Regions from separate parts of the Arthrobacter sp. FW306-07-I genome, predicted to be linked through region 1. Evidence: predicted binding sites of a transcription regulator. Region 1 holds the regulator's gene; each other region holds the start of a gene.
The links. The regulator Rex, encoded in region 1, represses fermentation and respiration genes when NADH is low (regulators of the CRP and FNR family bind a similar motif). The targets are predictions, from matches to a motif close to CTTGTGAANNNNTTCACAAG.
Positions count from the first base shown of each region.

Region 2: LFT46_RS02815 (queuosine precursor transporter) is a predicted target of Rex. The motif match lies at 2,601-2,620, and genes of this name have one in related genera.
Region 3: benA (benzoate 1,2-dioxygenase large subunit) is a predicted target of Rex. The motif match lies at 1,777-1,796, and genes of this name have one in related genera.

Region 1 is NZ_CP084550.1:3,554,738-3,559,071, forward strand. Features, by position in the region: gene LFT46_RS16545 (YceI family protein) at 1-346, shown strand, start outside; gene LFT46_RS16550 (Yip1 family protein) at 550-1,332, shown strand; gene LFT46_RS16555 (redox-sensing transcriptional repressor Rex) at 1,407-2,111, opposite strand; gene LFT46_RS16560 (glutaredoxin family protein) at 2,123-2,377, opposite strand; gene LFT46_RS16565 (HAD family hydrolase) at 2,456-3,274, shown strand; gene LFT46_RS16570 (30S ribosomal protein bS22) at 3,343-3,441, opposite strand; gene LFT46_RS16575 (helix-turn-helix domain-containing protein) at 3,593-3,805, opposite strand; gene LFT46_RS16580 (3-deoxy-7-phosphoheptulonate synthase) at 3,960-4,334, opposite strand, start outside.
Region 2 is NZ_CP084550.1:572,576-576,909, forward strand. Features, by position in the region: gene LFT46_RS02800 (hydroxymethylpyrimidine/phosphomethylpyrimidine kinase) at 33-890, opposite strand; gene LFT46_RS02805 (TIGR01777 family oxidoreductase) at 993-1,904, opposite strand; gene LFT46_RS02810 (TetR/AcrR family transcriptional regulator) at 1,931-2,587, opposite strand; gene LFT46_RS02815 (queuosine precursor transporter) at 2,784-3,545, shown strand; gene LFT46_RS02820 (hypothetical protein) at 3,667-4,334, opposite strand, start outside.
Region 3 is NZ_CP084550.1:4,098,755-4,103,088, reverse strand. Features, by position in the region: gene LFT46_RS19090 (benzoate/H(+) symporter BenE family transporter) at 1-588, opposite strand, end outside; gene catA (catechol 1,2-dioxygenase) at 680-1,561, opposite strand; gene benA (benzoate 1,2-dioxygenase large subunit) at 1,891-3,276, shown strand; gene benB (benzoate 1,2-dioxygenase small subunit) at 3,310-3,846, shown strand; gene benC (benzoate 1,2-dioxygenase electron transfer component BenC) at 3,970-4,334, shown strand, end outside.

The DNA.
Region 1 (4,334 bases):
CGCCAACCGCGACGGCCACGTCAAGGGCGGGGATTTCTTCGACGTGGAGAAGTTCCCCGAGATCTCCTTCGTCTCCAACGGCCTCGTGGCCAAGGGCAACAGCTACGAACTCACCGGCGACCTGACCATCAAGGGTGTTACCCGTCCCGTCACCTTGGAAACCGAGTTCAACGGCGTGGCCGTGGACCCGTTCGGCAACACCCGCGCCGGCGTCTCCGCCGAGACCACCATCAGCCGCAAGGACTTCGGCCTGACCTGGAACGCCGTCCTGGAAACCGGCGGCGTGCTGGTCAGCGACAAGGTTGCCATCAACCTGGAACTCGCCTTCATCGCTCCCGCAGCCTAATTCCCCTTCACGGCACCCCGGCCCGCCTGCACGGCATGGCCGGGGTGCCGTGTTTAACCTGCAAACGCGGTGCATCAACACCTCCCGAATGATCCACAACGCCGCCCGCCGGGGGTACGGTGGACTTAAGCCATGCTGGGGGGAAGGCTGAGGACCGATTCCCGGCAGCCTAACTGGATCCCGACCCTGCAGAAGGAACGCCCATGAGTACTCCTCCCGTCCCGCCTCCCGGGTCCGAAGACCCGCGAACCAGCCCCGGACAATCCGGCAACGACCAGTCCGGAGCCCAGCCGCGCTACGGCCAGAACGCTCCGCAGTACGGCCAAAACGCTCCGCAGTACGGCTCGCAGCCGCCGGCAGCACCGCAGTACGGCCAAAATGCACCCCAGTACGGCCAGAATGCACCGCAGTATGGGTCGCAGGCTCCCGGCTACGGCCAGTCCCAGTTCGGCCAGTCGCCGTATGGACAGTCCCCTTACGGCCAGTACCCCTCGGAGCAGCCGCAGCCCGCCGGAAGCAACGGCATCCCCCAGCTGGTGAACATCTCCTTCTGGCTGCTGATTGCGTCGGCCGCCATTTTCGTCATCGGCATGCTCCTGGGCCTCACCCAGCTGGACGACCCCCAGTTCCGGCAGCTCTTTGAACAGCAGATGCAGTCGAGCGGAACAGACATCAGCTACGACAGCATCAAGAGCGTCATCGCCGGCACGCTGGTGGTCTTTGCCATCATCGGCGCCGCGCTCTACCTGCTGGTGGCCTTCTTCATCCGCAAAGGCAAGAACTGGGCCCGCATCCTGGGAACAGTCTTTGCAGCGCTGTCCATTTTCGGCCTGTTCGGGGTCCCCTCCCTCGGAACGCTTGGAACCGTCCTGGGCATCGTAGCCATCGTGCTGCTTTACCTGCCTGCAGCTGCCCCGTACTTCCGGAAGCAGCAGCCCTTCGCCAACCCATACTCGGGTGGGTTCGGCAACCCTTACGGGCGGTAACCCAGCACGTCTGCTGGCAAACAGGCGGCCCGGGACGCAGCAATGCGTCCCGGGCCGCCTGCGTTAAGCCAGCGCTAGGCTGTCTGTCCGGGTGTCTGGGCCCGCTGCGCGTGGTAGGCCAGGATCTGGAGTTCGGTGGCCATGTCCACCTTGCGGAGGTTGACGCCGTCGGGAACCTGCAGCATCACCGGGGCGAAGCTCAGGACGCTGTGGACGCCCGCCGCCACCACCCGGTCGCAGACGTCCTGGGCCACGGCGGCCGGCAGCGCCAGCACCACCATGTTGGCCCCGGTGCGGTGCAGGACTGTTTCGAGGTCCGCGACGTCGCTGACCCGCAGCCATCCCACCTCGCTGCCCACCACCATCTGGTCGGCGTCGAAAATGGCCACGACGTCGAACCCGCGGGACTCGAAGCCGCCGTACCGCGCCAGCGCCTTGCCGAGGTTGCCGGCACCGACGATAGCCACTTTCCAGTCGTGCGTCAGTCCAAGCGCTGCCGCGATATGACGGCTGAGGTACTGCACCTCGTAGCCAACACCCCTGGTTCCGTACGATCCCACATAGGACAGGTCCTTGCGCAGGGTTGAGGAACTGACCCCTGAGGCTTCAGCCAGCGATTCGGAGGAGACGCGCTCCACGCCCTCAGCCAGCAGGGTGTTCAGGGCGCGGAGGTAGAGGGTCAGCCGGGCTACGGCTGCGGGCGGTATCTGCTTGGGCGGCGTGCCCGTCGCAGCTGGAAGGTCGGGAAGCGGCTGCGGCGTGGAATCCAGGGAGGTCACCGGCACTCCCCCTACTGGGCCATGGCGCGCTGCAGCACGCGTTCCAGCCGGGTTTCGTCGATTTTCCAGAAGTCGCGCTGTACGCCGTCCACCAGCACCACCGGGATTTCCTCGGCGTAGCGCTCCCGCAGCTCGGGCTGGTTGTCCACCAACTCTTCGCTCCAGGTAAGGCCCAATGAGGCAGTGACCCGGCTGACGGCGTCGCGCGCGTCTTCGCAAAGGTGGCAGTCAGCTTTGGTGACCAGGACGACGCGGGGTGTAGCCATGGCTTAACGGTATCGCCGTTCGCGTGCTGCCGGTGACGCCGACGGCGGCAGGCCAGCGGATTGACTAGACTCAACACCATGCCCGAGGAGAAATACGTCGCCGTAGTCACGCGCCCGGTTGCCGAGCCGCAGCCGGGCGAAGCGGCGTTTTTCGACGTGGACAACACCTTGATGCGCGGAGCCAGCCTCTTCCATGTGGCACGCAAGATGCACCAGCGCGGAGCCTTTACCCTGGCCCAGGCCGCCGGCTTCGCATGGAAGCAGTTCAAGTTCGTGGCCCGCGGGGAGAACATCGATGACGTCCATGCCGTGCGGGATTCGGCCCTGACGCTGGCCGCCGGGATCACCGTTGACGACATCAAGGCCCTGGGTGAAGAAGTCTACGACGAGATGATCGCCTCGCGGATCTGGCCGGGCGCCAAGGCACTGGCGGAGCAGCACCTCAGGGTGGGCCGCCGCGTCTGGCTGGTAACGGCCACGCCCATTGAGGTGGCCACCGTGATCTCCACCCGCCTGGGACTGACCGGAGCCCTGGGGACGGTGGGCGAAGTGTCGGACGGCATGTACACCGGCCGCCTGGTGGGAGACATCCTGCACGGCTCGGCGAAGGCCGTAGCCGTCCAGGCCATCGCCGACGAGGAGGGCCTGGAGCTCAAGCGCTGCTGGGCCTACAGCGACTCCTACAACGACGTCCCGCTGCTGTCGCTGGTGGGGCACCCCGTGGCCATCAACCCGGACGCCAAGCTGCGCCGCCACGCGCGGGACCGGAACTGGCCGGTCTACGACTTCCGCGCCGGCCGCCGCGCTGCCACGTTCGGCCTCAAGGCAGCCACTTTTGGCGGTGCGATTTACGGCCTTTGGAAGGGCTTCGCCCGGATGCGCGGCCCGCGGGCGTAGCCCGGTAACAAACAAAATGCCCGCCGCCTCGGAAGGCGACGGGCATTTGCACGCTGTTGGAAGTATTTCTACTTCTTGTTGCGGCGCTGGTGACGGGTCTTGCGAAGCAACTTGCGGTGCTTCTTCTTGGCCATACGCTTGCGACGCTTCTTAATAACTGAACCCACGAAAGTTCCTTACAAACTAGATGCAGTACCTGTCTGATGGAGAAGGTCCGCGGACATAGCTACGAACTGAACAACTGACAGATTCTTACAATGACGTAAAACGTTCCTTAACAGGGTACCGCCTATTGGGAGCGGCTCAGGACAGGCTGCCTCAGGCCGTCTCGGTGTGACCGTCCACGACAGCACCCTTAAGGTACTGTTCAACGGCGTTTTCGGGGACCCGGTAGGAGCGGCCGAAGCGCACTGCCGGCATTTCGCCCGAGTGCACCAGCCGGTAGACAGTCATTTTGGAGACGCGCATGACCTCGGCCACTTCAGCCACGGTCAGGAACTTCGCGTTGGAGAAGTTCTGTTCTGCCGACATTTCCCTATTTTCCTTTGCTGACGGATGGACAACAGTGACCCCAGGTACGTGCCAATGCGGTGTTCCGATGCTGAGCCATCCACCAACCACCTAAGTAGATACTCTAGATGTTCCTGTGGCAGATGTGAAAGTGGCGGGCCCCCTATTTCATCCCCTAATTCGACCCCCGGCGCTTCCGTGCCGATGCCGCCAGCTGCTCCAGGACAGACGCGGAGACATCCCAGTCCATACAGGCATCCGTGACGCTTTGGCCGTAGACCAGTTCAGCGCGCCCTGCTGCATGGTCCGCGACGTCCAGGTTCTGCGCCCCGCCCACCAGGAAGCTTTCCAGCATGACGCCGGCCACCGCGCGCGCTGCGGTCCCGCCGTCTTCCAACTGGGCGCCGATCTCCAATGCCACCTCGGCCTGCCGGTGGTGGCTCTTGCCGCTGTTGGCGTGGCTGGCGTCGACGATAAGGCGGGGATTCAGTCCCTTGCCCCCCAGTTCGTTGGAGGCGCGTTCGACGTCGGCCGCTGAGTAGTTGGGCCC
Region 2 (4,334 bases), 1.5 Mb from region 1:
TCGTGCGAAAGCTGATGGCGCGTTTTGTGGAGCTAGCGGGCGCCGCCCTGCCACAGGGCATCGAAGGGGGCGCCGGAGGCAACCCGGTTGCGGATGCCGGTGGTCACAAAGTCCTTGGCGGTCCGGGCTGCCTCCAGCGGGCTGGCGCCCTTGGCAAGCTCGGCCGTGACGGCGGCGGCCAGCGAGCAACCGGCGCCGGACACGGCCACCTCGCCCACCTTCGGCGCGCTGAGGACTTCGAGGGTTTCGCCGTCGTAGAACACGTCCACGGCGTCCGGGCCTTCCAGCCGCACCCCGCCCTTGGCCAGCACGGCCGCTCCGCTGAGCTCGTGGATGCGGACGGCAGCGGCCTTGAGGGATTCAACGTCGGTGATCTCCAGGCCGGAGAGCGATTCCGCCTCGAAGTGGTTGGGCGTGACGAAGGTGGCAAGCGGCAGGATCTGCGCTTTCAGGGCCTGGTCCGTGTCCAGCGCGTGGCCGGGTTCCTGGCCCTTGCAGATCAGCACCGGGTCCAGGACAACATTGGCGAAGCTGTTCTCCTGCAGCGCATTGGCCACCGTGCTGATGGTGGCCGGGCTGCCCAGCATGCCGATCTTCACCGTGTCCAAAGCCGAAGGGGCGCCCGACGCCGGACCGTAGGCCGCCGTCGTCGCCTCCAGCTGGTCGGCAATCACCTGCTGGTCCACCGGCACGAAGCGGTGGTTCCAGCTGTCCTTCGGGTCGAAGGACACGATGCAGGTGAGGTTGGCGATGCCGAAGACACCCAGCTCCTGGAAGGTCTTCAGGTCAGCCTGGGCGCCGGCGCCGCCGGTGGCCTCGGAGCCTGCGATGGTGAGGACGACGGCGGGGGCGTCCGCGGACAGCGTTGCGTCAGGGGATACGGAAGTCATGCCCCCATCCTGCCACCCGGCGTCGGACGCTATCCATGTAGGGGCGTAGAGCGGCTGTGATGAGCGAGTGTTCAGCGGTCCAAGCGGTTCATTATTTGACCGTCAGGCTGTCCCCTTGGCGATCTGCAGGAGCGCCCTGCCCAGCTCCGGCTGGCTGTAGGCAAATCCGGCGTCAAGAAGTTTCTGCGGCTGGACCCAGCGGCTTTTCAGGACCAGTTCGGTCTCCGTGTAAATCAGGACGGCGCCCGCCCGGAGGAGCCAGGCAGGGGTGGGCAGCCCGAAACGCGCGCCATAGGCCCGGCGCACCAGGCGCATCATTTCCTGGTTAGTGACGACGTCCGGTGAGGCTATATTGACGGGCCCGGTGATGTCGGTCCGTGCGTGCAGGAAGAGGATGCTGCGGTACAGGTCCTCCACGTGGACCCAGCTGAACTTCTGCCGGCCGTCGCCCATATGCCCGCCCAGGCCCAGTCGCGCGAGGTTGGCGAATGGCCTCAGTGCACCGCCGCCCCGGCCCAGCACGATGGCGATCCTCAGCGGGATCTTCCGGGTTCCCGGAGTGTCCGCTGCGGTGAGGGCCGCTTCCCAGGCCCTTGCGACGTCCACGGAGAAGCCGGAACCAAGGTCGCCGCCGGCCTCGGACTGGGGACGGTCGCGTGCATCCCGGTAGATGGTGCCGGTGCTGGCATTCAGCCAGGTGGGCGGCGGGACCTGGCATTGCGCGATGGCCCGCCCCAGTGCCCGGGTGGTGGCCACCCGCGAGTCCAGAATGATTTTCTTGTTCCGCTGGTTGTAGCGGCACGAGACAGAGCGTCCGGCGAGGTTCACCACCAAGTCGGCGCCGTTGAGCACCCGGGCCATGCCGGCGTCGTCATCCCATGCGGCTGTGGAACCACCTGCTCCGTTGCGTCCTATGGTCCGCACCGTCCAGCCGTTCTCGCGGAAACGCCTGCAAAGATAGGTGCCAATGAAGCCGGAGGCGCCGGCCACTACGACTGTCTTTGCACTGTTCATCTCTTCCCCCAATGTTCGCTTCTGTCCTAGTCGCGGATGCTGCCGCTCAAGTCGAGGACGTCGTCAAGCACCTTGCTGACACCCGGAATGCGGGCCAGTGAGAGGCCGCGGGCAATGAGCGGCGCTGCGCCGTCCACCAGCTTCCGGGTCCGCCGCTGGCCTTCCGAGGAGTCGTAGACCCAAAAGAGGGTGATCCCCATGTAGCAAAGCCACAGCAGTTCAGGCAGCTCGGCCCGCAGCTTCTTCGGTACGGCGGGGCTGGACCCGTCCACCGTGCGCCTGAAGATATCCAGCGCTGCCTCCCGCGCGGGCGTTGAGTCCGCCGAGAAGGGGTTCACCGGCGATGTGGGCCGGATGGCGGTGGCCACGAAGTCCGCGCCGAAAGCATGGTAGGGCGCCATGACGTCCAGGCCCGCGTGCAGAGTGGTTTTCAGGCGGTCCGCGAACCCGGCGGCGGCGTCCAGCAATTCGGCTGCCCGCGCGGCGTGTTCGGCCTGCACTTGGAGGTACAACTCGTGGACCAGATCATCCTTGGACGAGAAGTAGTAGTAGGCATTGCCAACGGAAACGCCCGCCTCTGCAGCGATGGCCCGCATGGTGGTCTTCTCGAAGCCGATCTCGCGGAACATGCGCAGTGCGGTGTCCGCCACCCGCTGCCTGGTGTGTTCGCCCTTGGCTGCCACCGGCGCCTCCAAATTCCTGAACGTGTTCAAAAACAGTGTGCCACAAGTAGTTGAACATGTTCAAACGTCCACGGGAATTGGTCTGCCTGCGCCAAGGAGCGATCCCGTTCAAGGCGATGCGAGAATTGCCCGAGTGCTAATACAACCGGCGGTCCACAGCTGGTCGCCGGCCAACCACTCCCGAACGGACACCGTCATGTCTTCTTCTTCCGGCCACAGTGCCATGCCCGATGCCGCCCTCCCGCGGCCGGCCCACCAAGGTGCCAGCTTCGCCGCCATCGGTTCGCCCTACTTCGGGATCATGCTGGCGACCATGGCCGTGGTGTTGATCCTCTCCAACATAGGAGCATCCAAGGGCGTCGCCTTCGGCCCCATCGTCACCGACGGTGGCTTTTTCCTCTTCCCCCTCGCATACATCCTGGGCGACGTCATCAGTGAGGTCTACGGCTTCAAGGTGGCCCGCAAGGCCATTCTCACGACCTTTGCGATGTCCGTCTTCGCCTCGCTCTGCTACTGGGTGGTCATTGCGCTGCCCGGCTTCGACGACGAGTACGGAGCCGCGAAGCAGTCCGCCTTGGAAGGCGCCCTGGGCCCTGTGCCGCAGATCGTCCTCGCCTCGCTGCTCGCCTTCCTGGCCGGGCAGACCATTAACTCCTGGATCCTGGTGCGCATGAAGGCAAGCACCGGTGAGAAGTCCCTGTGGGCCAGGCTCATGGGCTCCTCCGGCGCTGGGGAATTCGTGGACACGCTGATCTTCTGCAGCATCGCCGCGTCCGTCATCGGCATCACTGACTTCGGCAGCTTCGTGAATTACGTGCTTGTGGGGTTCGTGTACAAGACTTTGGTTGAGTTCCTTTTCGTCCCCGTTACCTCGCTGGCCATCAACTGGGTCAAGAGGCGCGAACCCAGTTACGGCCTCGCAACCCCGCCCGCGGCAGCGGTGACGAACGCCGCGTAGCTGCCGCCCGGCGTCGTGCGTTCCGGCTGTCTGGTTCCGGGACGCCGGAACGGTGCGGGATCGCCGGAAGGAACCGGCGACCTGGTCCCGTTCCGGCGATTTTGGCCCTGGGGCGGCCGGGCTACCGTTGGAGTGCGGCTAGGACACGGGCTTTGAACTCCTGTTCGCGGAAGAGGTCGGCCCATTTCACGCGCAGGAAGGTCCAGCCGTTCTCGGTGAGTGCATTCTCCCGCTGCCGTTCCTGGAACAGCACCTCGGGCGTCGGCTTGTAATCGAAGTACTTGGTTTTCCCGTCGAATTCGAGGGCCACCTTCTTTTCCTTCCAGGCGAAATCCAGGCGGTACTGGCCTGCCCCCGTGGCTACGGGGACTTGGGGCTCCGGCAGCGGAAGCTTCAGCCGTGTCAGGAGTTCGCGGGTGAGCGTCTCACCGGCTGACTCCGACCGTGGTTCTGCTTGGGTGAGTGCGAGCCGGAGGGTACGGATCCCGCGGCGTCCCTGCAGGCCGTCAGCCATGCTTTCCATCAGCGCTTTGTCTGCACCGAGCCGGAGGGCGTGGTCCATCAGCACGAGCGCCTGGCGGTAGGTCAGCATCATGGCGCAATCCACTGCCGTCCGCTCAAGCGAGGTCACCCGGAGGCCGCCGCGAATCACCACCTCCGCCTCGGTCCAGGGCCGGGTATGGCCGCAGACATCCTTACCGAGCCGCTCGCTTGAGGGGTTTCCTGGCAGTAGAAGGTGGATCAGGTTATCGACATCCCATAGATACAAACCGTGCAGCCGGGCCGCCG
Region 3 (4,334 bases), 540 kb from region 1:
AAGGACCAGGAACGCGGCCACCATCGGAGCAGCCACGGCCGGGTTGTCCTGGGTTGCGGCGACGATGTCTGTGCCGAACTTCAGGAACACCGCAGCCACCATGGCCATTACGAGCGGCATGGGCACCAGCGCCATGGCTTTGCGCACCACCCCGGTGGCGCCCAGGGCTAGGATCAGCACGCCGGAGGTGAAGAAGGCCCCGACGACTTCGGGGAAGGCCAGGTGCTGAAGGGACGGCCCCAGGAGCACCGTGCCAGGGATGGACCACGCGAAGCCCAGGGGCTGCCGGTAAATGAGCGACATCAGCAGGGTCGCCGCGCCGCCCGAGAAAAGGATGCCAAAAACCCAGGACGACAGTTGGCCCTGGGTCAGGCCGCCGGCCGTCCCGACGGCCAGGGTGACGGCGATGGGTCCGGACGCCGCGAAGATGAGCCCGATTGCCCCGTTGGAGACGTACGACAGGCCCAGGTCGCGAAGAACCCGGCGCGGACCTGCGGGCCTGACCCCTGGGCGCTCCAACAGGGGTTCCGGCGCCGGCGGGGCTGACCCGGCGGATGTGGCGGCCGGGTCGGGGCGGGTATGGCTCATCGGAACTCCTGGCTGGCGCGGAAAAACCGGAGGCGCTCCGAAGCATCAGCTCCGGAGCGCCTCCGTGCGGGGGTATCTCCCAGTTTGCGTGCTACTTCTTCTGGCCCTGCTTTGCCAGGACGTAGTCATAAACTACTTCCTCGCCCTTTCCGTCGGAACGGGGGCGGGGGTCCAGCATCAGTTCAGGCTTCACCGCCGAGGCGATGTCGTCCGCGTTGTGGGGGTCGCCGGGGAAGTACAGCTGCTGCGTGACCGGCTCGTAGCCCGGCGCGGACACCTTGATGTGGATGTGCGCCGGACGCCAGGCGTGCCAGCCCGCGGCGTTGATCAGCTGTCCGCAGGCGCCGTCCGTGGGGATCTGGTAGGGCGCCGGACGCATGGTGTTGATCTCGAACCGGCCGTCGTCCGAGGCCTTGACGGTGGCCCGGAAGAGCCACTCGGGCATGCCCGGGGCGTACTGGGAGTAGAAACCGGCGGCGTCCGCGTGCCAGATCTCCACCTGGGCACCCTGGATGGGGTTGCCGTCGGTGTCGGTGAACTGGCCGGTGAACCGCAGCGGGGTGCCCTCTTCGTCGTCGCGCATTTCCACGGTGGCAGGCGTCTGGAGTTCCGGGGAGTTGGGGACGTAGTAGGGGCCCTCGATGGTGCCCACGGTGCCGGGTCGGTCCTGGGAGTTCACGTCCTCAACGGTGTGTTCAAGCCAGACGTCGAGGAACAGCGGCCATTCACCGTCCGTGCCCACCTTGATCAGCCATGCTTTAAGGGCGTTGTATTCCTCATAGGTGACCTGGTGCTCCACGACGATGTCGTTGGCGGCCTTGATCAGTGCGCCGGCCAGCAGGCTCACCCGTTCCTTGGATACATCCACCCGGGAGAGCTTGCCTGACGCGGCGAAGCGTTCGGTTGCCTTGGAGCCTGCTTCGACGGCGGTGCCTTCGTTTTCCGTGCGGCTGTCCGTTGGGGTCTGGGTCATGACGATGTCCACCTTCTTCATTGAATGGGACAGGAAGGGCTCCTGCTCCCCACGCGGGCTGCTGGGCGGAACGTTCCACCTGCCCTGCTCGGCACCGCGTGATCTCGGTCTCAATCGTAGGGCCGCAGATAAGGACGCTACAAATATCAACTAGGCGTCTTTTGAGTCATTATCAGTACATAAAGACACCCTTGGTGGAACCTAGGTATTTGCCTGATGTGAGGCCAATCACGAGCGGTAAGAATTGCTGGATAACGTCCGCCGCCGAAGCCTCTTCCCGAGTGGACCTCCGCCCGTCCGTCCAGCAATCTCCAATGAAGGAGCACGCCATGACCGAGAACCTGATCCATGCCCGCGAGGTCCTTGCCGACGCCTTGATCGACGACCGCGAGAACGGCGTCATCCGGGCCAAGCGCGAGATCTTCACCGACCAGGAGATCTTCGAACTCGAGATGAAGCACATATTCGAAGGCAACTGGGTGTACCTCGCCCACGAGTCGCAGATCCCCAACGTGGGCGACTACTTCACCACCTACATCGGCCGTACCCCCGTGATGATCACCCGGGACAAGGACGGGAAGCTCAACTGCCTGGTCAACGCCTGTTCGCACCGCGGCGCCATGCTGTGCCGCCGCAAGACGGACAACCGCACCACCTTCACCTGCCCGTTCCACGGCTGGACCTTCAAGAACTCCGGCGAGCTGCTCAAGGTCAAGGACTCCCGGAACGCCGGCTACCCCGAGACCTTCAACAAGGAAGGCTCGCACGACCTCACCAAGGTGGCCCGCTTTGAGTCCTACCGCGGCTTCCTGTTCGGCTCCCTGAAGGCCGACGTGCTCCCGCTCGAGGAGCACCTGGGCGATGCCACCAAGGTCATCGACTCGATCGTTGACCAGTCGCCCGAAGGCCTGGAAGTGCTGCGCGGTTCCTCCACCTACACCTACGACGGCAACTGGAAGGTCCAGGCCGAGAACGGCGCGGACGGCTACCACGTCACCGCAGTGCACTGGAACTACGCAGCCACCACGGCCCGCCGCAGCGCCGGTGACTCCGCCAACAAGACCAAGGCCATGGACGCCGGCAAGTGGGGCAAAGTCAAGGGCGGGTTCTACTCCTACGACCACGGGCACCTGCTGCTGTGGCAGGAATGGACCAACCCCCAGGACCGCCCGTTGTGGGACCGCCGCGACGAGCTTGTGGCCAAGTACGGCGAGGAGATGGCGAACTTCATGATCAACATCTCGCGCAACCTCTGCCTGTACCCGAACGTCTACATCATGGACCAGTTCTCCTCCCAGATCCGCCACTTCCGGCCCATCTCCGCGGACCAGACCGAGGTGACCATCTACTGCATCGCCCCCAAGGGCGAGTCCCAGGAGAACCGTTCCAAGCGCATCCGCCAGTACGAGGACTTCTTCAACGCCACGGGCATGGCCACGCCGGACGACCTGGAGGAATTCCGCTCCTGCAACAAGACCTACTGGGCCACCAGCGCCCCGTGGAACGACATGACCCGCGGCTCCGCCCACGAGATCAGCGGCCCGGATGAGCAGGCACAGGCCCTGGGCATGACCCGGGTGATCGCCTCCGGCATGCGCACCGAAGACGAAGGGCTCTACCCCATCCAGCACGGGTACTGGAAGGAAGTCATGGACCGGGCCCTGGCGGAGGAAGAGGAGCGTTCCGCCCCGGAATCCGTTCCCGTCTCCGCCTGAGAGCCCGCCCGAACCACAGAGAGCGCACAACCCATGACCAACCTGACCCACACCGCCCCGGCCCTGAAGACCACGGAGGAGATCGCAACCCTCGAAACCGTCCGCGCGTTCCTCTACCGGGAAGCCCGCCTGCTGGATGACCGACAGTTCGACGAATGGCTGGAGTGCTACCACCCGGACTCCGAATTCTGGATGCCGGCCTGGGACGTGGACGACCAGCTGACGCAGGACCCCCAGAACGAGATCTCCCTGATCTACTACGACAACCGCGGCGGCATCGAGGACCGGGTGTTCCGGATCAAGACCGACAGGTCCTCGGCCACCTCCCTCCCGGAGCCCCGCACGGGCCACAACATCACGGACGTCGAGGTGCTGGCGAACGACGGCGCCACAGTGGACGTGCGCTTCAACTGGTTCACCCTCTACTTCCGCTACAACACGACGGACACCTACTTCGGCACCAGCTACTACACCCTGGACCTTTCAGGTCCGCAGCCGGTGATCCTGAAGAAGAAGGTGGTCCTGAAGAACGACTACATCCACCACGTGGTGGACGTCTACATGATCTGACCTGCCAGCAGCCGGCGCCCGGGACCTGCGGGCGCCGCACGGCATTTTCCACCCTGTGCCCACCGGGCACGCCATAACTTTTTCCGGACCGCGATGGCGCGCCCGGACAGTCAGGAGGACCCCATGGGCCACAAAGTAGCCCTCAGCTTCGAGGACGGCGTCACCAAAGTCATCAAGGTCGGCGACTATGAGACCGTCATGGACGCCGCCTACAAGGCACGCATCAACATTCCATCGGACTGCCGGGACGGCGCCTGCGGCACCTGCAAGGCCTTCTGCGATTCCGGTTCCTTCGACCCGGGCGACTTCATCGACGACGCCATGACGGAGGACGAACTCGAAAAGGGCTACCTGCTCACCTGCCAGGCCGTGCCGGAGTCTGACCTCGCCATCCAGATCCCGGCAACGTCCGAATCGGCGAAGACGGCAGCCGCATCCTTCACCTCCACCATCAAGGAACTCAACCGGCACACGGACACCACCGTGTC